3 regions of the Clostridium sp. LIBA-8841 genome follow, and region 2 is predicted to be linked to each of the others. Evidence: riboswitches for the same ligand, from Rfam matches in the RefSeq annotation. Region 2 holds a riboswitch; each other region holds the start of a gene.

Region 1 (10,540 bases), 910 kb from region 2:
TTATACTTATAATATACACTTCTACTAATTCCAGCTTGCTTTGTAGCTTCTGTTATTTCTTTAACTTTTCCTTCTTTTAAAAGTCTTTTAGCATTTATTACCTTCTCAAAAACCTCTGGTAATACTCTTTTATCTATAACTAATAAATTTCCTTCCATTGGAACTATTCACCTCTTTTATCTTTATATAAATACCCAAAACTTAAGTAAATAATAGCCCTCTTTTATTCGCCACTTATTAAAATACCACCTCTAATTAATATTTTCAATAAGAAACATCGCTTATTATTAATTAAATTTATAAATATTTTAATTAATAACCCTAATTATTTATTAAAGCAACCCTATTATTTTAATTTATTTCCTTTATTAGATAAAATATACGTTTACAACTTATCCTTCCATCTACTAAATTATACTTTTAATTTAAATATATCTATATAAAAAGTATATCACCCTACATTTTAAAACACAACTGTTCTCTTATAAAAGACAACTTAAATTAATAAAGAGGATATACCTTAAAGATACACCCTCTTACACTTCTTGATTAAAGTACTATTTCAAATGTTTTTATTTGTTTCTTTGAAATAATTCCATTAATAGCATTTTCTTTTACTTCTAGTTTTTCTATAATTTCCTCATTTAAGTTAACTTCGTTTATTTCCTTAACATCTCTATTAACTTTTATTTGGAAGTTTTCTTCTTTATCAGAAATATTAAATATTCTTACTATTATAGAATCTCTATCTTCAGCTTTCTTAAATGCTGATAAAACTATATTTTCTCCTGTAATTGAAACTAAAGAGTCCTCTACTTTGAAATCTCCTTGAAGAGCTAACATTGGAGTATTTAAGTTGTATGCTTCTTCGTAAGCTCTTTCTCCAGTGTAATCTCCTTCATGAGCTATTACTGAATATTCGGCAATATTATTTCCTAAGCATTGTGCTTCAGGTGTTGGGAATACTCCCCAATCTCCTAACTCTCCAACAGATCTTAATATTGTTATAGCAATAGTATTTTCTCCATCTCTTAATACTTCATATTCAGGTAATCCCATATTAGCAACCATAAGACCAACTTTTCCATCATTTACATCAACAAAGTTAGTTTGTTTTTGACAGTTAGAAGGATTTTGCCATCCTTCCCATGGAGTTGTTTCTCTTTCTATAACATCAAAATGTCCTTCTGCAAAGTGAGTGCTTGCTTCTATTCCTGTTGGGAATAATGCTCTTACTCTATGATCTTTTGCAGTATTTTCTATTTCAACCTTAACATCTACTCTTCTAGAAACTTCGCTAAGAACTATTGTAGAAACTAACTTAATTTCTGTCATTTCTTCTACTCTTCTACTTTCTTTCTTAACAGCTTCTACTGGAACTTCTAAAGTATTTTTAACTTCAATAACTTTTTCTACTTCATTATCTTTTAATACTTTAATCTCAGCCTTATTTCCTAAAGTATTTACTACTAAATCCTTCTCTGGAGCTCTAAAGATGTATTCATCTCCTATATCTCCACAATCTTCAAAGGCATTTAAATTCCTATACTCTTTATTTGTTCCTTTATGAAGTAAATCAAATGTACCATTTTCATTGAATTTTAGTGAGAAGAATTTATTTTCAAAAGTTAAATCTTGAGAAACTTCCTTTTCTTCTATAACTTCACATGTAACTATCTTAAATGATTTTAATCCTAAAGCTTTTATATTATTAGCTAAGAACTTAACTTTAAATCTATTTACATACTCTGGTTGTCTAAATCTATTGTTTGGAAGAGTATATTTAAATGTTTCACCTAAAGCTTCAACTACTGATGGAACCTCTTCTCCATTCTCTGTAACAACCTTAAAGTTTTCTATTCCTGATTCTTTATTTACATCAACTGTAGCTTCTACTACTTCACTTCTATCCCATCCTAATGTATTGAATACAACGATGCTTTCTCTGTCAGTAGTAGTTCCATTTACTAGATTTAGCATATGCTCAGTACTTCTATCTATCATTTCTTCTGATATTTGCATACTAGCTTTAAATCTTGTTACCATATCTTGATGAACCTCATCAATACTACATCCACAAATTGAATCATGAGGATGGTTTTGAATTAAGTATTTCCATGATTGAAGTATGAAATCACTTTCGTATTTCTTTCCTTCTAATGAAGCCATAACTCCTAAAGGTTCAACATATCTTTCTAAAAGAACTTGAGACTTATTGTTCATTTGCTTTAAATAAAGTCTTGCTGAAGCTGTGTTACATAAAGTCCACCAACCATCTGTATATTGGCCATTTAACTCTCCAGTAACTTCTTTTAAGTCCTTAACTTCGTCTTTAACATCAGCTATATAATCAACTAAGTTACTATGAACTAATTCAAAATCAACATCTTCTTTTACATTATCTATTATGTCACCAACATTTGTTTGAACTGGTTGGTGGTCACATCCGTTCATTAATAATATTTGATTTGTTGTAGCATACATATCTGCCTTGTTAACTCTGTCATTTAAGAATTCAACAGCTTCTTTCTTATCTGCTGGAATTTCATTACCATTACTATACCAGTTAGCCATAAGTATTCCTAAAACTTCTGATCCATCTGGTGATTTCCATAATACTTCTGAATGGTACTCATTCTCTCCAGCTTCTTCAACCTTTTGGTTATCAAATGCTATTGGAGTTATTCCTCTACCAAAAACTGCATTATCTATTCCAAATCCTCTTAATATTTGAGGTGCTTGAGATATGTTACCAAATGAGTCTGGGAAATATCCTATTTTTACTGGATCTCCAAATCTCTTTGCAAATCTCATTCCTAAAAGCATATTTCTTACATTTGCTTCTGCACTTATTAAATATTCATCTTGAAGAACATACCAAGGACCTACATGAAGTCTTCCTTCTTCTATAAGCTTCTTTAATCTATCAAACATATATGGCTTTACTTCTAAATAATCATCTAAAGCTATAGTTTGTCCATCTAAATGGAAATATTTAAAATGCTCATTATTTTCTAATGTATCTATTAATGAATCCATAAAATCTACTAATTTAACTCTATGTTTTTGAAATGGTATGTACCACTCTCTGTCCCAATGACTATGTGAAACTACGTGTACTTTTTTCATGTCTAACCTCTCCTTATCTAAAGTTCATTAACCTATACCTAGATTATATACGTTTACAGATTGTTTCTTCAATTTTCATTCTTATATGTTTAGTGGACTTTTTATAGATTGTTTAATTTTAGCTAATTGGTTTTTTATCAAAGTTGTATATAAAAAATTAAGCCATGTTTTAAACTGATATTGATTTTAGATATTCCCTAAGACCTATCTTACGGTTATATCTAAAAATTAACACTCAACTAAAACATAGCTAAAATTTAAAGTCAGTAATCATTAAAACTACCGACTTTTAATGATTTATTGCTCTAATCTTATTATATTTTTATATCACTTTTTATAACTGAATAAACGCATATATTAATATATTCATCTCTATTCTTATTATAATAATGTTCTCTTAATATTCCATCTCTATGAAATCCAAGCTTTTCTGATAGTTTAATTGATGAAATATTATTACTATCAATCATAGCTACAATTCTATTCATACTTAAATTTTCAAATGCAAAGTTTTCTATAGCTTTAATACACTCAGAAGCAACCCCTTGCCTCCAAAACTTCTTTGCTACAGTATACCCAATCTCAGTATTATTAGAATAAAAATCCATATTATAAAAACCTATATCTCCAATGAACTCTTTACTTTCCTTATTGACTATAGCCCACCTTATGCCTTTTTTCTCATTATACATTACTTTAACTTTTTTTAGATAAAAATCCACTTGTTTTTCTGGATTAGAAACTTCTGTTCCAGAATATTTCATAACATCTTCATCTGAAAATAAATTAATGAAATTCTCCTTATACTTTTCTTCTATCTCTTTAAGTATAAATCGTTTAGTTTCAAAAATTGGAAACTCTAAGAAAAATTTTTCTATTTTATTTTCTAAAAGTTGATTTTTAATACTCATATTATCCACCTTATTATACCATTAATAAATATTTATAACTTATACTCTATATTAAGTTACAAATAGCTCTTATATATTTAGGCGTTGTTCCACAACATCCTCCTATTATATTTACACCTTTTTCAATAGCCTTTTTAGACAAATCTTTAAATTCTTCTGGAGTCTGTTCATATATAAGTTCATCCCCTATTTTTTTAGGTATTCCTAAATTAGCTTTTATCATAATAGGAAGAGAAGTATTTTCTTTTAAAATATCTAACGCCTTTAATACTTCCTCATACTCTGTACAATTTATTCCTAAGGCACTTACTTCACAAGACTCCAAAATTGAAATCATCTCTTTTATAAACTTAGGAATATCCTTTTTCCCAGCTAAAGTAAAAGAACATATAACTGGTTTATCTGTTAGTTCCTTTGCTTTTTTAATTGCAAATTCTGCTTCTTCTATACTTCCTAAAGTTTCAAAAACAACAATATCAAATTTATTATTTGACGAGTTAATTATTCTTTCTGTATTTTCTTCTACAACACATTTAAAATTTTCATTAGTTTCTTCTATATAATATGAAAGAGGCCCTATATCTAAAGCAACTATTCCATTCTTCTCACACACTTTTTTAGCAATATTAACACCTGCTTCTACAACCTCTTCTAAATCATAATTATTCTTTTTTGCATTTATAACATTGCACATAAATGTATTTGAAAGTATTAAGTTAGCTCCAGCGTCTCTATACTCTCTATGAATTTTTTCTATTAATTCAGGCCTTTTAATATTTAAAAGTTCTGAAGGAGTCTCTTTTAAATTTACTCCTAACTCCATAATCCTAGTTCCCATAGCGCCATCAGCTACTATGAACTCATTTTTCAAATCTAATTTTTTCATCTTAATGTATTCTCCAATCAAATTTACTTCTTTTTTATTTAATGTTTATTTTTAAATAAAACCATATTTTAAACTAGCTAAAATTAACACTTACCTAAAACATAGCTTTAAATTTTAAATATTTGCTTAGCTATTTCTACAGCTCTATTAGCGTCTTTAGCATAAAAATCTGCTCCTATTTCTTTAGCATATTCCTTTGTTAAAACAGCTCCTCCAACAAATATTTTAGTTTTCAAGTCTTTTTCTTTAACTCTTTTTATTGTCTCTTCCATACTCTTTAAAGTTGTTGTCATTAAAGCACTGAGACCTAATAATTTAACATCTTTTTCAATGCACACCTTTAAAATTTCTTCTGGTTCTACATTTTTTCCTAAATCAATAATATCATAACCATAGTTTTCTAGAATAACTTTAACTATATTTTTACCAATATCATGTATATCTCCTTTTACTGTAGCTAATACTATGCACCCCTTATTTTTATCCTCTTTAGAGAAATCAACACTTGATTTTATAACCTCAAAGGATTCTTTAACCGTTTCAGCTGATGCTATTAATTGTGGCAAGAATATCTCTTCTTTCTCAAATTTTTCTCCAACCCTATCTAGTGCAGGTATTAATTCCTTATTAACAATTTCCATGCCTTTAAAACTTTTAAGAAGTTCTTCTGTTTTTCTTCTTGCTTCTCCTCTTAATCCTTTTATGACTATTTCTTTTAAGGTTAAAATATTTCCTCCCTTTTCTCTTAGATTTTCTTCCTTAATATTATTTTTCTTAGAATAATAACTTACATACTTATTAGCCCCTTTATCATATCCATAAAGAAGTTCAAATCCTCTTACAACTTTCATTATTCCCTCTTTGTTAGGATTGACTATAGGAAAATCTAGTCCTTCATTAAGAGCCATTCCTAAAAATACTTCATTTATATTTTCCCTTTCTGGCAATCCAAAGGAAACATTTGAAACTCCTAAAGTAGTCTTAACTCCAAGCTCCTTCTTTATTTTTCTAATAGTCCTTAATGTTTCTCTAACCTCCATCTGGTTTGTTGCTGCTGTTAATATAAGAGGATCTAAAATTATATTCTCTTTACTAATTCCATACTCTGAAGCTTTCTCTATTATTTTTTTCCCTATTTTTATTTTTTCTTCACAGGTTTTTGGTATTCCCTTATTACTTAAGGTCAACCCAATAACCATAGCCCCATATTTTCTAACTATTGGAAGTATTCTATCTAAAGTCTCTTCATCTCCATTTACTGAATTTAAAATACATTTACCATTATAATATCTTAGTGCCTTTTCTATTACCTCTGGATTAGAAGAGTCTATTTGAAGAGGAACATCTAAAACACTTTGAAGATCCTTTACGATTTTAACCATCATGCTTTCTTCATCAATATCTGGAATTCCTACATTAACATCTAAAATATTTGCTCCAGCTTCAACCTGTTCAATCCCCTGTTTCACAATATAATCTATATCATTATTTTTTAAAGCCTCTTTAAATCTTTTTTTCCCAGTAGGATTTATTCTCTCTCCAATTACAGAAACTCCTCTTCCACTTATAGTAAGTGAAGGCGTACATACACCTGTTAGACTAACTTTATCTCTTTTTATACTTTCTTTCTTTTTTAATCTTTTCGATAATTCCTCTATATATTCAGGAGTTGTCCCACAACATCCACCAATATAATTAACACCTAGAGAAACAAATTTTTCTCCATATTCACCGAATTCATATTTATCAACTTCATAACTTGTCCTATCTCCATCTATACTAGGCATTCCTGCATTAGCCTGTACTATTACATCCTTGTTAGTTGATTTTACTATTCTTTTTATTATTGATTCCATTTCTCTAGGTCCTAAAGAACAATTAACACCTAAAGCATCAACTCCTAATCCTTCTAATGTCATAGCCATACTCTCTGGAATACATCCTGTAAAAGTTCTCTCATTTTTTTCAAAACTCATAGTACAAAATACAGGCAAGTTAGAATTTTCTTTTGCTGCTAAAATAGCTGCCTTAGCTTCATATAAATCACTCATTGTCTCTATAAGTATAATATCTGCTCCATTTTTTACTCCAACTATAACCTGTTCCTTAAATATATCATAAGCTTCATCAAAACTTAGAGTTCCCATAGGCTCTAAAAGTTCTCCTATAGGACCTATATCTAAGGCTATTTTCACTTCATTTCCCTCTCTAGCTCTCTTTGCTATTTCTAAAGCTTTTGTTATAATTTCTTCTACTTTAAAATCTGTATTTCTTAATTTTTTTCTATTTGCTCCAAAAGTATTAGTAGTTATAAAGTTTGCTCCTGCCTCTATATATCTTTTATGAACTTCATATATAATATCTTCATTATATATATTAAAAACTTCTGGATTCTCCCCAAGCTTCAATCCTAACTTTTGAAGCATAGTCCCCATAGCCCCATCAAAAATCTTAATCATAACATCTCTTACCGCCTTTCCTATAATTGCACTTTGTATAAAAACTACATTGATCACAACTTCTTATGGAAGCTTGATTATTTCTACATTTACTTATTCCTATTATTGCTGTAACTGATTTTCTAGGTATTAAAATATTACTCTCTGTTAAATTTAAACCTATTGCTTTTTGCCCATCTATTAACTCTAAAAAATCCTTTTGAAATTCTATTGAAAAATCTCCATACCCTGGACTAAATCTTTCTCTTATAAACTCATTTTTACTTTCAACCTTTTCCTTTATAGCCTCTTCAATTTCATCACAGACTTCCTCTATGGCAGCAGTAGCACAGGCATCTAATACGAGAGCTTTTAACAAATCTATCTTCTCATACTTATTTATAGCCCTTTCTATCTCATATCCTAAGGTAACTCCTAGTAAAATCACCTTATAGCACCCTTTTAAATGTCTCTTTATAGATACTCCCTTTAAAATTTTTTCAGTTCCTAATATTTTTAAATTATCTTTATACTCTTCTAAACCATATTCTCTATAGGTTACTCTATAATCAGCTATTTCCTTGCATTCTTCGATGCATTTATCTATAAGTTCAAAATCTTCTTCATTTCCTTTTACACCTAAATATCTAAGCACTTCTTTTTTATCTATATTAGTAATTTTCATATTTATATAATTCTTTCTCCTTTTAAGATATTTTTTCCTTTCTATTTACTGAATTAATAATATTTTTAGTTCCACTTACTATATTCTTTGCTACATATGAATTATTCATTGTATATAAATGCACACCTCTTACCCCGCTAGAGATTAAATCTATTATTTGCTCATTTGCATATGCTATTCCAGCATCTCTTAAAGCTTCCTTATCATGCTCATACTTATTTACTATTTTCATAAATTTTTTAGGGAATGTTGCCCTACAAAGAGATAATATCCTCTCTATTTGTTTTTTATTAACTACAGGCATTATTCCAGCCTGAATTGGTACATCTATTCCTTTCTTTTCACAGGATTCTAGAAAATCAAAAAATATATCATTATCAAAAAATAATTGAGATATTAAGTGATTAGCTCCAGCATCTACTTTTCTTTTTAAAAATTCTAAATCCTTATCTTTGTTAATGGCTTCTGGATGAATTTCTGGATAACAAGCTCCTGCAATATTTATATCTTTATATTTTCCAATATGTTTTATTAAATCTATGGAAGAATTATATTCCGATATAATATTTTCTCTTTTATCTCCTCTTAAAGCTAATACATTCTCTACTCCTTTACTTTTTAATATGCTCAAAGTTTTCTCTATATCTTTTTTTTCTGCTCCTATACAAGTTAAATGTGCTAAAGTTTCTAAATTGTATTTATTTTTTATTATTGATGATAATTCTATTGTTCTATTACTTACAAAATTTCCACCTGCTCCATAAGTCACACTTATAAAATCTGGTTTTAATTCCTGTATCTCTTCTAAAGTTCTGTATATATTTTCTATTGGAGTACTTTCCTTTGGAGGAAAAACCTCAAATGAAAACACAAATTCTTTTTTATCAAATAATTCTTTAATATTCATAAAATCCCTCCTAAAAATAAAAAAGCCTAAAGGAAATAATCCTTTAGGCATAAAATCTCTAATTTTCTCAACTTCAAAACTTATCTTTCAGTAAACCTGCAGGATTTAGCACCGTTATAGAATAAAATTTATTTATACTATAGGTTGCTGGGCTTCACAGGGCCAGTCCCTCCACCTCTCTTGATAAGAATAATATTCTGTTTTGGTAAATTATAGTATATAAAAATAAAATAGTAAATATATAAGTTTTTTTTATTATTATAATTTGTAAAACACACTACATATTTGATATTTTTTTAAAACTGTTATAATATTACTTAGTACTAGTAATATTAAAGGGGCGAAATATATGTTTAGATCTATATATTGGTATGGAAAAGGATATGCCTGGACATTAATAAAATCCTTATCTGATATAAAAAAAATAAATAAAATGGAAGAGGAAGGTAAGCTTGAAGAAAGAGATGAATATATCTATCAATGTAGTAGAAGGATAGCTCATACTTTTCTTAAAGATGCCGGAATAAAAGTTAACGTTGAAGGCTTAGAAAATATTCCTGAAGGACCTGTTCTTTTTGTTGGTAACCATCAAAGTAATATGGACATTCCTGTTGTCATGTATTCTATTGATAGACCAAAAGGATTCATAGCAAAAAAAGAACTTGAAAAAATGCCTATACTAAAAGATTGGATACTACTTTCAAAAGCTATATTTATTGATAGAGATCATCCTAAAAAAGCCATGGCTGGTATTTTACAAGGAATTAAGCAATTAAAAGAAGGATATTCAATGGTTGTTTTTCCTGAAGGAACAAGAAGTCATTGTAGTAAACTAGGAGAATTTAAAGCAGGTAGTTTTAAATTAGCTACTAAATCAAAAGTTCCTATAGTGCCTTTTACAATTGATGGAACATATAAAATAATGGAAGGAAATCATTATTTTATAAAACCTGGTGAAGTAAATCTTTATATTCACCCACCAGTTTATACTGATAAACTTACTAAGGAAGAAATTGCAGAGCTTCCTGAAAAAGTTGAAAATATCGTTAGAAGCAAACTTCCTAATGAAGGAAGATAAAAAAATCCATGAGTAAAATTTACTCATGGATTTTTTTATTTATATCAATTTAAAACAGTTCCTTCTAATTCAACACTCTTCTTATTAAGAGCTTTTTCTTTAAAGAATTCTTCTGTTTCTTCTATAACTACTTTTCTTAATCCAATAATACCTATAAGGTTTGGAATTGCCATTAATCCATTAACAATATCAGCTATTATAAATATCAATGTTAATGGTAAGAATGATCCTGCAGCAACAAGAAGTATATATAATATTCTATATGGTTTTATTGCTTTTATTCCAAATAAATACTCAACACATCTTTCCCCGTAATAATTCCATCCTAATATTGTTGTGAAAGCAAAGAATATAAGTCCTATATTAACTATATATGTTCCTATATTACTAATAGGAAGACCCATTTCAAAAGCTTGCGTTGTAAGGGCGGCACCTTCTAAATTTCCTGTATAAGCACCTGTAAGAATTATAACTATACCTGTCATTGTACAAATAAGAATTGTATC
Region 2 (10,540 bases):
TTATTCTTGACTGTCTCAACTGAACTAGAACCATATTTTTTATAAATTTTTAAACATTGATTTACGCTCAATCCGTGTGTTTGTAAAAATATAGTTATATTTTTTAATTCTCTCTGTTCTTGATAAGATTCAATTATTGTCTCTAATTTTTTCTTACCAATCCCCTCTATTTCTTTTAGTCTTTCTATATTATTATCTAAAATATTAAGCGTATCTTCTCCAAATTTATTTACAATCTTTTTAGCTGTAACTGGACCTATACCTTGTATTATTCCAGAAGATAAATATTTCTCTATTCCATCCTTTGAAGTTGGTAATATCTCTTCACATTCTTCTACCTTAAACTGCTTTCCAAACTGAGAATGATTAACCCAACTTCCTGAAAGTTTTAAATTTTGTCCTTCTCTTACATGTGGTAATACACCAACTGCTGTATGAATATTATTATTTTCTCTAAACTTTATAACTGTATACCCTGTATCAGAGCTTTTAAATACTATACTTTCAACTATTCCATTTAATGCTTCCATATTACCTCCTAAAAGGTTTCTCTTAAATTGTTATTACTATTAATTATATCACAATTATTAATTTTAAATCATGAAGCTGATTTTGTTGACTTAGTCAAATTTAAATCTTAAGATTATTATGAGGAAGGTGATTCGTATGTTAATAAAAAATTGTAATATAGTATATTTAGATAGGATTGAACCTGGAAATATACTAGTAGAAAACGGAAAAATCAAAGCTATAAACCCGAAAGAAGAAACTAATTGTGAAATACTAGATGGACAAGGACTTTATGTATCTCCTGGATTTATAGATGTTCATATACATGGAGCTGGTGGACACGATACTATGGATGGTACTTATGAAGCTATTAATGAAATTTCAAAAGTAATAGTTAAGCATGGTACTACTTCATTCACACCAACAACAATGACGGTAGCTGCTGAAGATGTTTTAAAATCAATGGGAGCTATACACCAAGCTAAAGTTGAAGGAACTGATGGAGCAAATGTTTTAGGAGCTCACCTTGAAGGACCTTTCATAAGTCCAAGTGCTATAGGAGCTCAAAATCCTGATTTCTTAATACCTCCATCAAAAGAAAACTTCTATAAATTAGTTGGAGCTTTTGAAGATGATGTTGTTTCAATAACTCTTGCTCCAGAAGTAGATGGGGCTAAAGAACTTACTAAATTCTTAAGCGAAAAAGGAATAGTTGTTTCAATGGGACACACTAAAGCTACTTACGAAGAAGCTATGGAAGGTATAAGATGTGGTTGTTCTCACTCTACTCACCTTTTCAATGCTATGACTCCATTTACTCATAGAGAACCAGGTGTTGTAGGTGCTGTGTTTGATAGCGATATAACTACAGAAACAATTTCTGATGGTATTCACATTTCATTCCCAAGCTTAAGAGTAGCTTATAACCAAAAAACACCAGATAAAGTCTTATTAATAACTGATGCTATGATGGCTTGTTGTATGCCAGATGGAAGATACTCATTAGGTGGTCAAGATGTTGAGGTTAAAAATGGAGCTGCTAGATTATTAACTGGTTCTTTAGCTGGTTCAGTTTTAACTTTAGATGTAGCTGTTAAAAATGTATTTAACAATACAAAATACCCACTTTATGAAGTTATAAAAATGGCTACTTATAATGGGGCTAGACATTGTAAAGTTGAAGATAGAAAAGGATTAATTAAAGAAGGCTATGATGCTGATTTAATTATCTTTGATGAAGATATAAACATAAAATATGTAATAGTTAATGGAAAACTAGTTCATAAAGCTTAATATAAATAAAAAAATACTTTGGATTAATCCAAAGTATTTTTTTATTTATAAACCATATTAACTATCATCTAACTTCATAAAACATTAATTTAATAATCAAAATAATATTAGGCTCTGTTTTAAGTAAAGGTTGATTTTAAGCTATCTCTTCCTGCTTAGATCAACATAAAAAAGTTAAAGTTCAGAAGAATATAAACTTCTGAACTTTAACTCTATTTATCTTAAAGATGTTTTTTTATCTCTTCAACTTTATCTAACTTTTCCCATGGAAGATCTAAATCTGTTCTTCCAAAGTGTCCATAAGCTGCTGTTTGTTTGTATATAGGTCTTCTTAATTCTAGGTCTCTTATTATAGCACCTGGTCTTAAATCAAATACCTTATTTATTATATTAACTATTTCTTCATCTGATATTTTTCCAGTTCCAAAAGTATCTACTATGATTGATACTGGTCTAGCAACACCGATAGCATAAGCAACTTGAACTTCTAACTTATCTGCAATACCTGCAGCTACTAAGTTTTTAGCTACCCATCTAGCAGCATATGCAGCTGATCTATCAACCTTAGTTGGATCTTTTCCTGAGAAAGCACCACCACCGTGTCTTCCATATCCACCATAAGTATCAACTATAATTTTTCTTCCTGTTAATCCTGAATCTCCTTGAGGTCCACCAATAACAAATCTTCCTGTTGGATTTATGTAATATTTAGTGTTTTCATCTAATAATTCTGCTGGTATAACAGCTTTTATAACATGTTCCATTAAATCAGCTTGAATTTGCTCTTGAGATATTTCTGGACCATGTTGTGTTGAAATTACTATAGCATCTATTCTAACAGGTTTATCATTTTCGTACTCAACAGTAACTTGTGTTTTTCCGTCTGGTCTTAAATAAGGTAAAGTTCCGTTCTTTCTTACTTCTGTTAATCTTCTTGATAATCTATGAGCCATAGCTATTGGTGCTGGCATAAATTCTTCAGTTTCATTAGTAGCAAAACCAAACATCATTCCTTGATCTCCAGCTCCAACTGCATCTATGTCAATTTTTTCTCCTGCTCTTGATTCTAGAGCTTCATCAACTCCCATAGCTATGTCTGATGATTGCTCATCAATTGTAGTCATAACTGAACAAGTTTCACAGTCAAAACCATATTTAGCTCTATCATAACCTATATTTTTGATAGTTTCTCTAGCTATTTTAGGAATATCAACATAACAATTAGTTGTTATTTCTCCCATTACCATTACTAATCCTGTAGTAACAGCTGTTTCGCAAGCAACTCTTGCATTTGGATCTTTTTCAAATATAGCGTCTAAAACTGCATCTGAAATTTGGTCACATATTTTATCTGGATGTCCTTCAGTAACTGATTCTGATGTAAATAATCTTCTCATGGCTATAATGCTATCTTACTATGCTAAATAAGATAGCCGATTCACCCCTTTCATTTTTTAATTATTTATTAAATTATTCTTTCCAACTATATAAAATAATATCTTTAGTTTTTTCATTTTAAAAATTACATATCTTAATGCGCGCTTTTAAGATATATTTTATTAACAAAAAAATCTCTTCTAAATCTTTAAAAGATTTAAGAAGAGATTCTAGTTATACACTAAATTTATCTTCTCTCATCTTGTAAAGAAAATTCTTTACCGGAATTGGCACCGTGGTGATTTCTCACTGGTTGCCGGGTTTCATAGGGCCTTTTTCCCTCCACCTCTCTGGATAAGAGTATATAAATACTAAATATTCTATTTTATTGAGATATTATTTTAAACAAAGAGACACTATTTCCAAGTGTCTCTTGCTGGTGGTGGAAGAAGGATTCGAACCTTCGAAGTCGTCCGACAACAGATTTACAGTCTGCCCCCTTTGGCCACTCGGGAATTCCACCACATATGGAGCTGATGATCAGACTTGAACTGATAACCTGCTGATTACAAGTCAGCTGCTCTGCCAATTGAGCCACACCAGCATATTAATATTTTGTTTTCTTTTAAATAAATGGTGGTGGAAGAAGGATTCGAACCTTCGAAGTCGTCCGACAACAGATTTACAGTCTGCCCCCTTTGGCCACTCGGGAATTCCACCACTTATGGAGCTGATGATCAGACTTGAACTGATAACCTGCTGATTACAAGTCAGCTGCTCTGCCAATTGAGCCACACCAGCATATTTATTATTTTTAATGGTGGTCGCAACAGGGATCGAACCTGTGACCCCCTGCTTGTAAGGCAGGTGCTCTCCCAGCTGAGCTATGCGACCTTATTGGTGGTGGAAGAAGGATTCGAACCTTCGAAGTCGTCCGACAACAGATTTACAGTCTGCCCCCTTTGGCCACTCGGGAATTCCACCACTTATGGAGCTGATGATCGGACTTGAACCGATAACCTGCTGATTACAAGTCAGCTGCTCTGCCAATTGAGCCACACCAGCATATTTATTATTTTTCTTTGTCGGTTTGACTCACCGCCAATCGACAAGATTTAGTATATATTGTTACGCTTTTTATTTCAAACTCAATTTTAGCCCATTTTTGATAATTATGTTAAGTTATTTCGAATTTTCTCTATATATCTTTTGTTTACTTCTTTTTTAATTATATATTTTCTTCAATCAACTCAATATTTATGTATGGACTCAATATATCTTTCATTTCCTTGTACTCATTCTCCTCTAATCTATCCTTTAAAATTCTAAATATATCAACTGCAGCATCTAGCTCATCACTTCTTTTAATATGCTCTAATAATATTCCATAATCTAATATAGATAAATTTTTAGCTATAGACATCAATTTAAGCTTATCTGATTTTGCTATTTTTTTCGGAATTGAATATTTATCCATCCTAAAGACCTCTTTGCTTTCTTCTTCCAAAGAATCCTTTACTTCAAAATTATTATTATCTTTATTTTTCTCAATATCTTTTACTGCCTCTCCGATTTTTTCTTCTATCTCATCTTCATTTTCTTCTATTTCAAGTTCATACTCATCAAAAATATCATCTTCTTTTTTATCAGAATTATTATTTTGATTTAATTTATTATTATCTTCTTTTTCTTTTTTTTCCTCAATTTTATTATATTCTTTATTTTCATTACTGTTTTCATCTAAATGATTCTTCTTTTCTTTTTCTATACTATTAACTTCAAATTTTGGGCTATGCTCAAAATTTAAATTAACAAAGTACAACATAATCCCCATTGTAATTGTAGTAAAGAAAAGTATTAGAAAACTTAAAAATCCTCTATTCATAAACATATTCACCTCCTCTTTTAATAATTGCCACCTAAAATCTTTTTTATACTTCTCTTTAATATTTCTTACTATCCTTTCATATAATTAATCAGGAGGTGAAGCCTTGAATAAAATAAAGACTTATTACGAACATTATTTAGCATATTATGAAATTTCAAATTTTTTAAAAGATAATATAGATGAAAAAACATTAATAGTATGTATAGGTACAGATAAATGTATAGGTGATTGTTTAGGACCACTAGTTGGAACTCTATTGAAAGAAAAATTCTTTCCTTTAAATATATTTGGTACACTTGACTCTCCTATACATGCACTTAATCTTGATAAAAAAATAACTGAGATATTAAAAAATTATCCTGGATATAAAATAATAGCTATAGATGCCTGTTTAGGAGATTCAAAATCTATTGGAGAAATTCATACTAGAAACGAGCCTATACACCCAGGAAAAGGTGTTGGGAAAACTCTAAGAAGCGTTGGTGATACTTCTATTATTGCAATAGTTGATTCATCGGAAAATATAGATTTATTTACTACTAGACCTATTAGATTAAGCTTCATATTAGACATGGCTAAAGTTATCGTTGATGCTCTAATACATGCTTATTATTTAAGTACAAAAAAAAATTAACCATATATCTCTTAATATTAAGAGATATATGGTTAATTTTATTCATCAATTAATTTTACTTCTAAATCGTCCGTACTTAAGTTTATTTTTTCAAAGGCTTTAAGAACCTTTCCAGTTCCTTCCGCTACACACCTTACAGCATCTTCTGCTACATTAACCTTAACGCCAGTTCTTTGCTCAATGAATTTATCTAAACCATTTAGTAAAGCTCCTCCACCAGTCATAAGAATTCCTTCTTCAATTATATCAGCAGCTAACTCTGGTGGCGTTTTTTCAAGAACAGAATGTACCGCTTCACCAATTATATTTACTTGATCTTTTAATGCCATTCTAAGTTCTTCACTATCTACTTTTATAACTCCAGGTAGACCAGTTATTAAATTTCTTCCTCTCACTTCCATGAACTCATTTCTATTTCCTTCTACGACTGTAGCAACATTTATTTTAAGTTCTTCGGCAGTTCTCTCACCAATCATAAGTTTATATTTATTTCTAACAAACTTGATTATAGCTTCATCAAATTTATCACCAGCGACCTTCACAGATTGTCTAATAACAATTCCACCTAAAGATATTATAGCAATGTCTGCTGTTCCTCCGCCTATATCTACAACCATATGGCCACTAGCTTTTGATATATCTAATCCAGCTCCTATGGCAGCAGCTAATGGTTCTTCTATAAGATATACATTTTTAGCTCCTGAATTTTTAGCAGCATCTATAACTGCTCTTTTCTCTATTTCAGTTGCTTGAGAAGGTATGCATACCATAACCTTTGGCGCTGATATTCTTCTATTTCCAACACCTTTTTTAATGAAATATTTTAGCATAGCCTCTGTCATTTCATAATCTGATATTACACCATTTCTCATAGGTCTTAATGCTACTATATTTCCTGGTGTTCTACCAATCATTTGTCTTGCAGCTTCTCCTACTGCTAAAACTTTGTTTTTATTTTTGTCTATAGCTACCACTGATGGCTCTTTTAGGACTATACCTTTATCTTTCATATAGACAAGAACTGTTGCTGTTCCAAGGTCTATACCCATATCTGTACCTTTTCTCCAAAACCACATATTTACACTCCCTAATATATAATAAAATTATTATTTCCTATAAAATTATACATAAATACTAACTTTTATTATATAAGGAATATTTTTATCATTCAACAACTTTATATTTTAACTTAGTAGCTTTTCCACCTCTTATATGTCTTTCAGCCTTATTTAAATCCAATATACTTTTTGCCTCTTCAGCTATATCTGGATTTATTTTAGGCAACCTTTCAGTCATATCCTTATGTATAGTACTCTTACTTACTCCAAAAACCTTAGCTGTTTTCCGTATAGTAGCTCTTGAATAAATAATGTACTGCGCTACTTCTAAAACTCTTTCCTCAATATAATCTTTCAAGAACCTTACCTCCTTAAAAATATTACTATTATTTAATCAGCTGCCTTTAAGGCAGCTGATTATCTCTTAAATTATTCTCTTACTGGAATATCCTTTAAATATTTTTGTGGATCTACTGGTTCTTTAGAATTTTCCATATGGAACATTAAATAAGTTTCAGAAACTCTATCACTTGGACTATTTTGGATAGTTTTCCCAACCTTACCTACAGGATCTCCTTTTTTAACAGTATCTCCTTCTTTAACTTTTATTTCAGGATCTAAGTTTCCATAAAATCCAACTACACCATTTTGATGCTCTATCTTAACAAAGCATCCTTCTTTTGAATTTCCTTTTCCAGCTTCTACAACCTTACCATCACCAATTGCTAAAACCTCTGTTCCTTCAGCAACTTCAATATCTATACCTTTATAAACAGATGCACTTTGACCTGATTCATTTAATCTAGGTTCTAAGTTATATCCTCTTGTTATAACTCCATCTTTAACCGGTGATATAAAACTTTGATTTTGGTTTGAAGTAGCTACAGAATCATCTGTATTTTTTGCTTCTGGATTTACTACGTCACTATTTTCTTCTACATCTGTATTAGATGTAGTCTCTTCTGAATTATCTGTCCCCTCTGTTTTTCCTTCAACTAGCTCTGCATCATCAAATGTATTACCAGTTGTAGTACTATTATCCTCTGTATTTTCTACTATGCTTTCATCTACTGTGTTATTAGCACTCTTATTTGCTACCACTACTCCAACTGTTGCTATTAAGCATAGGCAAACAAATAAAACTACATAAAATCCATCCTTTTTAATAAATCTCTTAAATTGGTCTTTTTTATTCATTTTCAACACCTCCGTTACTAATTCTGTCCATTTATCCTAAATTAATACACATATAAAAATCTTTTTTATAAAAAAAACAACAAGCAAATAAATATTTGCTTGTTGTTTTAACTACTTATACATAAAAACCTTATTACTTTTTTCTACATTACTTTCTTTAAAGTAATGTTCTAATATTTCATCATATTTTTTTCCATCCTTACCCATTACATTTGCTCCCCATTGGCTCATTCCAACCCCATGACCATATCCTAAACACTTTATATTTACTACATTCTCTGAAAACTCTAGTGTAAAATTGGCTGAATTTAAAGATAATATTTTTCTAAAGTCCTTTCCTTTAATTATAGCCTCTCCTATTTTTATGTCATCTACAGTTCCACCTGTGTTTCTATTTAAAATTTGAATATCTTCTTTTATATTATCTCCTAAATTGCTATTAGAAACTGCTTTTTTAATTGTATTCTTAAAATCATTTATTGGAATATTAACTTCACTTTCATATTTAGGTGATATCTCTTCTCCAGGGCTCTCAACAGACTTTAGATATGGTACATCCTCTGAAAAAACAGAAACTGCATCTTCAGTATTTCCCGAACTTGTAGAAAAATATTGTGGATATCTTACTAATTCTTTATTATAAGATAAAACTTCCCCCTCAGTTTCCTTTACCGCCTTTTTTATCTTTTTCAAATACTCATCTCCATTTTCCCCCCAAGCTTCTTTTCTTTTATCAATATTTAAATATGCCTGGCAATGAGTTGTATCACAAATATTTCCTTCTTTAATATTACTACATCCAGCAATCATTTTATTTATAACAAAAGTTCTAGCTAAAACTGCCTGAGCTTTTAAAGCTTCTTCATGGAAAGAAGCAGGCATTTCACTTGAAACTACAGATAAAACATAATCTTCTAAAGACACCTTTTCCACTTTATTTTCTTTAGATATGTAAACTTCAACTTCTTTTATATTAACTACTTCAGATAACCTTTGATTTTTCTTTATTTCAGTACTATTGCTTTCAGCTATACTGGAGCTTGATAAAAACCCAAATAATATAGGTATAATAAATATACTTAATATAACAGCTCCTATAAAAATTACTGCTTCTAAAATTCTTTTATTTCTCATAAATCCTCCAAAAACTTATTAATACACTTTATGTATATGCTAAGTATCTTGAAACTCGAACTCATATTAAAATTATTTAAAAACAAAAAAATCAACAGCATATGCTGTTGATTTAAACTCTATTTATGTCAGCGCCTAACGCTCTGAACTTATTTTCTATTTCAACATAACCTCTATCTATATGGTGTATATCAGTAACTATTGTTTCTCCCTTTGCTATAAGTCCAGCTAAAACCAAAGCTGCTCCTGCTCTTAAATCTGTTGCCTTCACTTCACACCCTGTAAGATTATCTACACCATCAATTAAAGCAGTTCTTCCTTCTACTTGTATATTTGCACCCATACGTCTTAATTCATCAACATTCATGAATCTATTTTCAAAAACACTTTCTGTTATAATACTACTACCCTTTGCTATACTCAATAAACTCATCATTTGTGATTGCATATCAGTAGGATACCCTGGATACGGCATTGTCTTTATATTAATTGGTTTTATCTCTTTATTTCCTCTTACTATTATACTATTCGGCTCATTATCAATTTTAAAGAATTCTGTTCCCACTTCTCTTAATTTAGAAATTGTGGCTGCACAGTGGTCTGAATTAACACCATTCAATTTTATTTCTGAACCTGTTATTGCTGCTGCAACCATAAATGTACCTGCTTCTATTCTATCATATATAGGAGTATATTCTGTTGAAGTTAAAGATTCTACACCATCTATTACTATTTCTCCTGGTTTTTCAGTATAAATTTTTGCTCCCATAGAATTTAAAAATTTAATTAAATCAATTATTTCTGGTTCTTGAGCAGCATTTTCAATCACTGTAGTACCTTTAGCCATAGTTGCTGCCATCATTATATTCTCTGTTGCACCAACAGAAGGAAAGTCTAAATATACTTTATTTCCAAATAACTTTTTAGCTTGAATACATACAAATCCATTACCACAATTTTTATCTTCTGCACCTAAAGCTCTAAGACCCTTTAAATGCAATTCTATTGGTCTTGAACCAATATTACATCCACCTGGTCTAGCTAATTTAAATTCTCCATATTTAGTTATCATTGGCCCCATTATAAGAAATGAAGCTCTCATTTTTTTTACTAAATTCTCATTTGGGATTAAAGGTTCTCTTTGCAATGGTGGTACAATTAATTTATTATTTTTCTTATCTATATTTAATTCATAACCTAATTGTTCCATAACATCACAAATAGTAAACACATCTTCTAACATTGGTAATTCATTTATAGTTATAATATCATTAGCTAATATAGATCCTGCAATTATTGGTAAAACTGAATTTTTAGCTGTACTAATTTTTACTTCTCCATTTAATTTTTTTCCACCTTTTACTACTATTTTATCCATATTATCCTCCATTAAAATTATTTTAATATGTTGTGAATATAATAGGAGTGCCTAAAATCAACTTCCTATCT
Region 3 (10,540 bases), 150 kb from region 2:
TATAGCTCAAAGCTATAATATATACGTAGAAAATAATCTTTTTGATGAGACACTATATGATTCTGTTCATAAAGAAGATATAACTTTAAAATCTTTTGATAATCTTAACCTAACATCAACATTAATAATGAATGAAAAACCAACAAACAAATTTATAGTATTAGTGCACGGTGTTTCTATTTGTTATGTTGGTTCTTTAAAATATTTTGATATTTTTTATAGAAATGGCTTCAACGTTCTTATAGTAAATCAAAGAAGACATGGAAAAAGTGAAGGTAAATACTCCACATACGGTTTTTATGAAAAATATGACGTAAACATGTGGATTGAATATTTAAAATCTAGATTTGGAGACGATATAATATTAGGACTTCACGGAGAATCTATGGGTGCAGGAACGGTAATGGAAACTATCCCTTTAAATAATTCTATAAAATTTGTTATTGAAGATTGTGGCTATTCTAATTTCTACAGACTTATAGGCTTTCAAATATCTCATGGTTTCAAAAATAGAATAGTTAGAAAAATTCTTAGCCCTGGCCTTATTTTCGCAGACTGGTTCATGAAATTAAAAGCAAAATTTTCTATGAAAAAAATAGTTCCTATAGATATAGTAGCCTCAACTAAGATACCAATTATGTTTATTCATGGTAAAGAAGATTATTTTGTTCCTTGGTATATGGCAGTAGATTTATTTAATGCTAAAGTTAGAGGATATAAAGAACTCTATTTAGTAGAAGGAGCTGAACATGCTGAATCTTTAGCGACCAATAAACTCCTTTATGAAAAAAGAGTAATGAATTTTATTGAAAAAGCACTATTCTTTTATGACACAAAGTAAAAGCTTCTGTTCTAGATAAATATTGATTTTTAGCTAGACTTTTAACCCTAGCTCAAAACATAGCCAAATAAAAAATGCTTATTAAGCTATAGAAGAAAACTCCTATAAATATAGAAATTTCTATATTTATAGGAGTTTTATTATGTTAACTTCTCTTATCTAGAAGCCTCTTCTGTTTTTATAGAGTTTGATGTAAGTCTATTTATTTCTGCTAACTCTTTTTTGGTTAAATATCTCCATGAACCTATCTTTAAATTTCCTAAACTAACATTCATTATTCTAAGTCTTTCTAGTTTCTTAACTTCATAACCAAAATACTCACACATTCTTCTTATTTGTCTATTTAAGCCTTGTGTTAATATTATTCTGAAGGCATATTTCCCTTCTTTTTTTACTAAACACTTCTTAGTAATTGTGCCTAGTATAGGAACACCATTACTCATACCTTTTATAAATTCATCAGTTATAGGTTTATTTACAGTAACAACATATTCTTTTTCATGATTGTTTCCTGCTCTTAAAATTTTATTTACTATATCCCCATCATTAGTCATGAATATTAATCCTTGAGAGTCCTTATCTAATCTTCCTATTGGAAATATTCTCTTCTCATGATTCATAAAATCAACTATATTTCCCTTTACTTTGCTTTCTGTTGTACAAGTTATTCCAACAGGTTTATTTAAAGCTATATAAACAAGTTCATTTTCAACCTTCAATGATTTACCATCAATAGATACACTCTGTCCTTTTGAAACTTTCATTCCTGTTGTTGCAACAACTCCATCTATTTTGACTCTTCTTTGTTCTATAAGCTTATCTGCTTCCCTTCTAGAACAAAATCCTGTTTCACTTATGTATTTATTTAATCTAACTTCATCTCTAACTTCATTTTTATTTGATATAACTATATCTTTTTCTGAAGCCTTCTTTGCTATTTTTTGTTTTGTTGGATTATTAATTTTTTTCTCTTCATTTCTATGCTTTTTTTTATTAGAAAAACTTTTTTCTCTTCTGTTGTTATTCCTTGATACTTTTCTCACTATAAATAATCCCTTTCTTATTAATTTTTCTTTTCATACCCTGAATTATTTATCTTTATTCTAAAATTATTATTTGCATTATCATCCTTGTTTACACTATCAACATAAGCTGTGATATTATTTAAATCTATAGTATCCACCATTTTTCCAGTTATATAAATACTAACAATTCTATTTGATGGTATCATATCCTGCTCCTCAAAGCCTTTTAATATATTAATCATTCCATCTTCAAATTTATCATTATTTAACTTTAACTCTGTTACTAATATATTTCCCTTTTCTGTTGGTGAATAACTATAGACTATTCTATTAAATCTATTTAATCCAATTTTGACTTTGGATGTTCCTTGAATTAATATGGTAGTTTCTTGTTGCTTATAAATAAATGTAAATCCACCTATAAGAACAAAGGCAATTAAAACAACACTGATTATTATCTTTCTATAATGTCTTAAAGTTTTCTTTTCCTTACCGGACAGTTCCTCTCCAACTTTATTTTCACATCTTGTTTTTATTCTTATAAATTGGCCTTCCTTAGTTAATATTATGGTACTATTTTTCCCTTCTAACATAACTAATCCTTTATAAACAGTCTCTTCTCCCTTAGTTCCTTTTATAACTGCAAGGCTTTCTAAATCCTTAAAGTTTATATTTAGATACATTGCTAAATTTGTATAATTTGCATTGTATAATAAAACTATATAAGCAATTATATAGTTTGACCAATTGATTATCTTTTCATTACTAAAGCCTGTTTTTTTAGCTATAACTTTTGTAGGCAACTCTCTTCTATTCAATATTTTTCTTAAGAGAACTTCCTCATCAACTAAAAAATATGCTATATTAAGAATTAAATTTCTTTCTTCAAGATTAAAAGATTCATTAGAAAGATTTTTTATATTAACTTTAAATTTTCTAAGTTCTTTTATAAAAGTACTTATTTCTTTTTTTAAGATATTCTTATCTAGATTCTTCTTTATATTTCTAGTAGAAAACATATATTTATCTTTTCTAAAAGTTACCTCACTCAATTAAGCTACACTCCTTTATATATATTTTACAAAAAATAAGACTAAGGCAAAAACCCAGTCTTATTCCACTAACTTTCCTTTTACTATTACTCTATTTTTAGCATCCATAGTACATGTAACTAAAGTCATTGTTGCATCTTTAGTAGGCTCTAAAGCTTCTGTTTGACTTGGAGTAACCTCATACATATCTGTTACTTCATAAGTATATTCTTTTCCATTATAAGTAACATTAACCTTGTCCCCATTTTCAAGTTTATCAATGTCTTTAAAAGCCTCTCCAAAATATGACTGTCTATGTCCAGCTATAGCAAAGTTCCCTTTTTCTCCTGGCATAGGTGCTCCTGGAAAGTGACCTACTACATACTTGATATCTTCATATCTAACGCCTTCTATTATACCAATTTCTAAGTCTATCTTTGGAATATTTAAAATACCAATTCCATTTCCTTCTTCAAGTTGTGCCTTTTCTGGTTTCTTACTCTCTTTAGTTTCACTACCTTCAACTTTGTTATTACCATCATTCTCTTCTTCAAAAGTTGCCTCACCATTTGAATTTTCACCTTCTGGAACATCAAAAGTTAGATTCTTAAAACTCTCCAAAACCGCTTGTTGTTGTTTATAAGTATCATACTTCATCCAAATTGTTATCCCAATAAGAGATACCCCTGCAACAATTAAAAAAATCCCTAAAACATTTTTAATTTTTCCCCACACTTCTCAATGCACCCTTTCTATTTAATTTTCCCTTTTATTATAATGCTATCTACTAATTTAAGCTTTAAAATAACTACTTTTATATAAATTTAAATATTTAAAAGCAATAGCACTATTTTCTTTAATTAAATCTCAATTTATTATACCATAGCATATATCATATCTATATAAAATTTTATACAGTAAATACATCTTTTTCATAAATTTGAATTCTTTAATTTATTTATATTTTAATTATATATTACACTCTTTATGTTACAAATTTATTTTTAATCTTTGCTAAATTATAATAAAGATTAATACTCTTTGATAACATAATAATAATTATATATAATGAAACCATAGAAATTATGGTGGCTCTCACCATAATGATAAATATTTTTAAGAGGTGATAAAAATGAGAATCGGAATGGGATATGATGTTCATAAATTAGTTGAGAATAGAGATTTAATTTTAGGAGGAGTTAAAATTCCTTATGAAAAAGGACTTTTAGGTCACTCAGATGCTGATGTTTTATTACATGCAATAATGGATTCGCTTTTAGGTGCTGCAGCTTTAGGTGATATAGGTAAGCATTTCCCAGATACTGATCCTAAATATAAAGGGGCAGATAGCATAAGGCTTCTTGAATTCGTTGGTGAACTTATATATAAAAATAACTATAAAATATCCAATATAGATGCAACAATAATAGCTCAGAAACCTAAAATGGCTCCTCATATACCTACAATGAGAGAAAATATAGCAAAAGCGTTAAATATAAATTTAGACCAAATAAATGTTAAAGCAACAACTGAAGAGGGTCTTGGCTTTACTGGCTCAGGTAAAGGAATTTCTTCTCAAAGTATCTGTCTTTTAATGAAATAAAAAAAGAGTATATAACTTCCTTAACATTGGAAGGTATATACTCTTTTTATAACTTATAAAATCCAACTTTATACTACATTTCTTTAAATCCGATATCTAAAATCCCCTTTTTAGTGCTTATTGCTTTTTATAGTTTATTGAGTTACTGCAACATCTAATTCTTCACTTGTTTCAGTATTCTCTTTCTTTTGGAAAAATGCTATAAATATTATTGCACTTATTCCCATTAAATATGGATAAAATAAGAATTTCATTATTTCAAATGAACTTAATCCTGTTAAAGCTGCTGCTGACATTAACTGTGCTCCATATGGGATTATTCCCTGAACTGCACAAGAAAACATATCTAATATTCCTGCAACTCTCTTTGAATCTAAATTATATTTATTTGAAATATCCTTTGCTAAAGGTCCAACTGTAACAATAGCAATTGTGTTATTTGCAGTACATGCATCAATTAAACTTACTAATAATCCAATACCAAATTCAGCCCCTCTTTTGCCATTGATTCTTTTAGTAACTAAATTTAATACATAATCTATACCGCCATTTTCTTTTATAATCTCAACAATTCCTCCAATTATTATTGAAATTAATATAAGTTCACTCATTCCAGCAACTCCAGCTGATATAGAATCAAAGAATGCTTTTAAATCCATAGCCCCAGTAAAGAATCCGATTCCTCCAGCTAAAATTATTCCACCTGATAATATAGCAATTACATTTCCCCCCATTAATGCTGCTATTAAAATTCCTAGGTATGGAATAACTTTTATTAAATTATAGTCATATTGTCCTACAGAAGCATTAGAACCACTTCCTAAGAATGTATATAATATAATTACTAAAATAGCTGATGGTAATATAACCTTAAAGTTTATTCTAAATTTATCTCTCATTTCACAACCTTGAGTTTTTGTTGCTGCTATTGTTGTATCAGAAATCATTGATAGGTTGTCTCCAAACATAGCTCCACCTACTACTGCCCCAACTATAAGAGGTAATGCTATATTAGTTTTTTCTGCAATTCCCATAGCTATTGGTACTATGGCAGCTATTGTTCCCATTGATGTTCCTAATGATATAGCTATAAATGATGATATTATAAATATTCCTGCTATTAATATGTTTTTAGGTAATATTGTTAAACCTAAGTTTACTGTTGATTCTACTGCTCCCATGTTTTTAGCCACTTCTGCGAAAGCACCTGCTAATATAAAAATTAAACACATTAAGATTATATTGCTATTTCCTGCTCCCTTACAGAATATCTCTATGTTCTTCTCAATCCCTCTTTTTCTGTTCATAAATATTCCGACTAATGCGGCTATTATCCCAGGAACTAAAATAGAAACCGAGTAGAAATCTTTCATTACTATTGAAGTTCCTAAATAGATTGATACAAAAATTATTAATGGTAATAATGCTGAAAACTTTCCTTCTTTCATTTTCTCTCCTCCTAATCTATTTAATAAACCTATCTTATTTATCCTACAAAATAAAAAAACTTCTATCCCAGGATAGAAGTTATTATTCTTACAGATTCTCTTTCTTATCTCTCAGTTTCTACCGCAGGATTTAGCACCGCTATAAATCTTTGCACATGAAATTATTACTGACTTTTATTATTTTAAAATCAGTATTGTTTTAACCGCAAAGAATTACCGGTTGCTGGGTTTCACAGGGCCAGTCCCTCCACCTCTCTTGATAAGATTTATTAAATTTTATTTTTTTTAATACTAACACGCCAAAATTACTTTGTCAATTTAATTTATATTGTTTTTAATAATTTATTTACTTACTAATTTATATAACAAACTTTCAAGCAATATTCCTTCATTAGGTGGATAATCAAATTTTTCACTATATTCTATTGCCTCTGCTATAAAGTTGCATGCTTTTTCTAAAGCTTTTTCATCACATTCGCCTCTTAGTATCCATCCTATTAACAAGGATGCAAAGGCATCTCCAGTTCCACAATAAAATGCATTTATTTTTTTATGAGAATAATTGTAGAACATCTTTTCCTGTTTATCATACAGCACAGTATCAATATATTCATTTCCCTTTGAACTTGGTACACTTGTTATTATACTTATTTTAGGTCCTAAGTTTCCCAAGGAAATTAAATACTCCTTAATCTCCTCTTCAGTTAAGTTTTCTTTATAGTCTTTTCCTAAAAGTAAAGTAGCTTCTGTAATATTAGGAGTTATTATATCAGCATTCTTAATCAAAACTCTCATCTCTTCAATCATTTTTTCACTCATGCCATCATATAGCTTACCATTATCAGCCATAACTGGATCTATAACAACTAAAGTATCTTCTTCTTTAAATTCTTTTATAAAGTCCTCTACAAATTTAACTTGATTAGGATCTGCTAAATATCCACTATAAATACATTGAAAACCTAAGTTAAGCTTTTTCCAATGCTCCTTAGTTTCATATATAAAATCACTTAAATCTCTAATTGCAGGTTTTCCAAATCCATCTGTATGTGTTGATAAAACCGCAGTTGGAAGTGGACATACTTGATTACCCATTGAAGATAATATAGGAATTATTGTCGCTAAAGCTGCTCTTCCATAACATGAAATATCATGTATAGCAGCAATTTTATTCATAGATTTCATTTTTATCTCCCTTCAAAAATCCGCTCTAAAATATATATTTCTCATTACACAGTATTATATTAATTAATTTTTCTTATATCAAATGTACCGATATATTTTAAAATAAAAAAAGCATCGCCTTAGTAAGCGATGCTTGGTGCACCATCAGGGATTCGAACCCTGGACTCCCTGATTAAGAGTCAGGTGCTCTACCAACTGAGCTAATGGTGCATATTGCATTTTTTAAGAGAATTTTACAGTAAAACCTTAAAAAATGGAGCGGGTACCGGGAATCGAACCCGGGTATCCAGCTTGGAAGGCTGGTGTTCTACCATTGAACTACACCCGCTTGGTATGTTTATATGTTAACATAATATTAACATGTTGTCAAGTATTTTTTGATTTATTATTCAAAAAAATGGCTGGGATAGCAGGATTTGAACCTGCGAATGACGGAGTCAAAGTCCGTTGCCTTACCGCTTGGCGATATCCCAACATGGTGTACCTTAAGGGATTCGAACCCCTGACCCACGGCTTAGAAGGCCGTTGCTCTATCCAGCTGAGCTAAAGATACAAACTTGAATCAACAAAAATTATTATACATAATCATTTAAAAATTGTCAACATTTTTTTGAATTTATTTTATATTTTTATTAATACTAAGCGAATTTAATTTTAAACAATATCTTCCAAGTACTTAAATAACACAGTTTTAAATTTTTCTCCATCCTCTTTATTTTTATCAGCATTTTTACAAACTCTATACCATTCTTCTGTAGTCATTCCTATAGTTTTTTCATAACAATCTTCACAATCAGTTTGTAAGTTAGTTTCAACAACAAACTTACCTAATTCTTCAGCATTATTGAAGACTTTTAAGTATAAAAACTCATCTTTATCTCCAATCCAATTGTTATTAAATCTACTACAGAATATTTTTAATTTTCTCATTCCATTTTCAGCATTAAATCCATTTAACTTTCTTAATGCTAAAATATCATTTTTCATTTTCTCTCTATCTTCTTCTGTTGCTTTACTCTTTACTATAGAGATAATTTTTTCTACATCATTTGATGGAATTTGTGTTACTAATTTTCTTTTTCCTTCAACCCATTTATAATAAGCCTCTGGCATAAAGACATATTGTATAAACTGTATGAGGCTATTAAAATCAGGTACCATTACCCAAACATTTTGGAATCCAACATGTCTATTAAATATTACATAATGTAGATATTTTGTGTCTTTAGTTATAGGTTCATCTTTGAACATTCTTCCTTTTAGGGTTTCATTTTTTCTTATTAATTCACCCCAATACTTCTCGGGATTTTCTTCTTTTTTTAATCTTTGACGAAATAAGTTACGCATCTTAAAACCCCCTTTATATATTTTATAATTTAATTATATTGCTAACTTTTTTTAACATCAAAGTGTAAAAAATCCTAAATTTCTTTATATACCCTCATATCTATTTAAAAAAGCTCGCTTATATTGATTAAACTATTTTTTTATGCTATTTTATTACTATAAATGGGTATATCAAAATTAAGGAGGATTATATGTCTTATTGTTGTGAGATTTGTGGTGATTACGCTGATGTTCATCACATAGTTCATAGAGCAGAAGGTGGTCTAGATTTCAAACTAAATTATAAATATTTATGTAAGAAACATCACCGTTCTAAAAATGGTCCACATAGAGATAAGTTTGTAGATTTAAATTATAAACTTGAAATGCAGAATAAACTTAATGAGCTTTTTATAAAAAGTTTTTATACCGGTAATGATATAAAAACTATGCTAGGGCTTACACCAGGTTCCTTAAAAAAATTAACTAAGAACCTAAAGCGTTATAAAGAAGGATATTCTAGAGATGAATTAATATTTAATCTCATGGGCAGAAAAGTTTATTCAGAAGAATATATAGAAGATTTCATGTTGCAAAAAGCAATAAGTTGTATATAAAATGTGCTGTATCAAAACTATTAATTTAATTTTAGGTTTTGATACAGCCTTATTTTTTTATTTCTCTAATTATTTAATATTCTTAAAGAAATAAACTCTATTTCGAATTTATCTATAACCTTATCTTTATTTAAATCATAAATTTCTATTTCACTCCATCCTTCAGAGTTTGAATTTTTTCCAAAATTCATTGAGACTAATGATAAATCACCTATATTTAAGAAACCATCATCATTTAAATCTCCCGTTAATTCATTTATCTCTAATGAATCAAATATAACTTTAGCATCTTGAAGAGCTCCTATATTTTCTTTCATTTTTCCTACAGCACCTGTATTTAAACATTCTTCTGCCTTAATTAAAGCATCATTTAAAAGTCTTTTAGCACCGTAGATATACTCTCCAACTTCATATCCTTCTTTGACATTATCACTTAATATTTTATATTCATTTATAATAGAATCTAACTGTTCTCTAACTTCTTCAAATATAGCATCACCTGGTGTATCTAATGAAAAACTACAAGTTAAACTATTATAATTATATATTCTTAAATCCTTTAAAATTTTCTTAGCAATTTCTAGATGTCCCCTATGATTTGGATTCCCCTCTAAGAGCCAAGATTCTCCAAGCCATTCTTGATTTTCATTTAATTTTCTCCAATACTCATAGTGATCTATTAATAATACTTCTTCCTCTTTAGCTACTTCCCTTATAACTTGCACATAATCCTCTATATTCTTTTCATTCTTAATTGGTGTTTGTAAAACTGGTACGGCTCCTATTTCCTCAGTTCTATTAACTATTGAAATTAAATTGGCTTTAAATTCTTCAGGAGTAATGTTTTCATTGCCTCCAATCATAATAAAAGTAGCTTTAGGATTATATTTAGTGGCTAAATTATCAAAATTACTTAATAAATATTCAGAATTAGCATCTTCTACAGCGGAGTTCACCATAAACTTTTCTCTTTTAGCCATACTTCCACCATTTAACTCCCAACGTACTCTTTCTTCCAAATACTCTACATAATTCTTGTAACCAAAAGTATCTCCTTTTCCAGTAGTATCATCATCACCCAAAAATACCCAAGAGACTTTTTCATTTTCATTTATTATCTTTATAATATCAACTAAGTTTTCATTTAAATTCTCCTTAGTTGATTTAATCAATTCCTCTTCAGACAAATTATTATCATATACATCTATATAAGATATATCCCCATAATAGAACCATTCACCAGAAGTTTTATAATCTAAATTTCTTCCTACATTTAAGGTATTTGCTTCTGTTACAGTATTAAAAAATCCTTTATTTGAATCACTGTGAATCATTTCTCCATCAACATATATTTTAGTTCCACTTTCACTTACATCTACTGCAACTGTATGCCACATTCCATCATTATAACCTCCTCTTGAGGTAGTTATATTACTTTTGAAAACCCCATTTTCTCTTGCTGAA

The links. A riboswitch is a leader RNA that binds a small molecule or an ion and turns the genes downstream of it on or off. The one in region 2 is predicted to bind S-adenosylmethionine.
Region 1: linked by a shared signal. The riboswitch ahead of metF (methylenetetrahydrofolate reductase [NAD(P)H]) and the one ahead of metK (methionine adenosyltransferase) in region 2 are both predicted to bind S-adenosylmethionine.
Region 3: linked by a shared signal. The riboswitch ahead of AC2A4K_RS15260 (Na+/H+ antiporter NhaC family protein) and the one ahead of metK (methionine adenosyltransferase) in region 2 are both predicted to bind S-adenosylmethionine.

The regions. Positions count from the first base shown of each region.
Region 1 covers NZ_CM173488.1:2,376,077-2,386,616, forward strand. Annotated here, with positions in the region: gene AC2A4K_RS10290 (ACT domain-containing protein) at 1-158, opposite strand, end outside; gene AC2A4K_RS10295 (alpha-mannosidase) at 550-3,129, opposite strand; gene AC2A4K_RS10300 (GNAT family N-acetyltransferase) at 3,444-4,040, opposite strand; gene AC2A4K_RS10305 (homocysteine S-methyltransferase family protein) at 4,087-4,926, opposite strand; gene AC2A4K_RS10310 (homocysteine S-methyltransferase family protein) at 5,034-7,385, opposite strand; gene AC2A4K_RS10315 (vitamin B12 dependent-methionine synthase activation domain-containing protein) at 7,378-8,049, opposite strand; gene metF (methylenetetrahydrofolate reductase [NAD(P)H]) at 8,072-8,956, opposite strand; SAM riboswitch class I at 9,034-9,146, opposite strand; gene AC2A4K_RS10325 (lysophospholipid acyltransferase family protein) at 9,306-10,034, shown strand; gene AC2A4K_RS10330 (alanine/glycine:cation symporter family protein) at 10,079-10,540, opposite strand, start outside.
Region 2 covers NZ_CM173488.1:3,287,295-3,297,834, forward strand. Annotated here, with positions in the region: gene recD2 (SF1B family DNA helicase RecD2) at 1-530, opposite strand, end outside; gene nagA (N-acetylglucosamine-6-phosphate deacetylase) at 667-1,803, shown strand; gene metK (methionine adenosyltransferase) at 2,025-3,200, opposite strand; SAM riboswitch class I at 3,435-3,541, opposite strand; tRNA gene AC2A4K_RS14430 (tRNA-Tyr) at 3,618-3,703, opposite strand; tRNA gene AC2A4K_RS14435 (tRNA-Thr) at 3,709-3,784, opposite strand; tRNA gene AC2A4K_RS14440 (tRNA-Tyr) at 3,815-3,900, opposite strand; tRNA gene AC2A4K_RS14445 (tRNA-Thr) at 3,906-3,981, opposite strand; tRNA gene AC2A4K_RS14450 (tRNA-Val) at 3,999-4,074, opposite strand; tRNA gene AC2A4K_RS14455 (tRNA-Tyr) at 4,079-4,164, opposite strand; tRNA gene AC2A4K_RS14460 (tRNA-Thr) at 4,170-4,245, opposite strand; gene AC2A4K_RS14465 (hypothetical protein) at 4,409-5,071, opposite strand; gene yyaC (spore protease YyaC) at 5,172-5,702, shown strand; gene mreB (rod shape-determining protein MreB) at 5,741-6,778, opposite strand; gene spoIIID (sporulation transcriptional regulator SpoIIID) at 6,867-7,118, opposite strand; gene AC2A4K_RS14485 (M23 family metallopeptidase) at 7,190-7,957, opposite strand; gene spoIID (stage II sporulation protein D) at 8,069-9,091, opposite strand; gene murA (UDP-N-acetylglucosamine 1-carboxyvinyltransferase) at 9,204-10,469, opposite strand; gene AC2A4K_RS14500 (hypothetical protein) at 10,492-10,540, opposite strand, start outside.
Region 3 covers NZ_CM173488.1:3,437,319-3,447,858, forward strand. Annotated here, with positions in the region: gene AC2A4K_RS15235 (alpha/beta hydrolase) at 1-841, shown strand, start outside; gene rluF (23S rRNA pseudouridine(2604) synthase RluF) at 997-1,884, opposite strand; gene AC2A4K_RS15245 (anti-sigma factor domain-containing protein) at 1,905-2,918, opposite strand; gene AC2A4K_RS15250 (class D sortase) at 2,979-3,632, opposite strand; gene ispF (2-C-methyl-D-erythritol 2,4-cyclodiphosphate synthase) at 4,030-4,500, shown strand; gene AC2A4K_RS15260 (Na+/H+ antiporter NhaC family protein) at 4,635-5,948, opposite strand; SAM riboswitch class I at 6,050-6,214, opposite strand; gene AC2A4K_RS15265 (pyridoxamine kinase) at 6,291-7,133, opposite strand; tRNA gene AC2A4K_RS15270 (tRNA-Lys) at 7,268-7,343, opposite strand; tRNA gene AC2A4K_RS15275 (tRNA-Gly) at 7,388-7,461, opposite strand; tRNA gene AC2A4K_RS15280 (tRNA-Gln) at 7,532-7,606, opposite strand; tRNA gene AC2A4K_RS15285 (tRNA-Arg) at 7,610-7,686, opposite strand; gene AC2A4K_RS15290 (hypothetical protein) at 7,788-8,480, opposite strand; gene AC2A4K_RS15295 (HNH endonuclease signature motif containing protein) at 8,672-9,076, shown strand; gene AC2A4K_RS15300 (GDSL-type esterase/lipase family protein) at 9,142-10,540, opposite strand, start outside.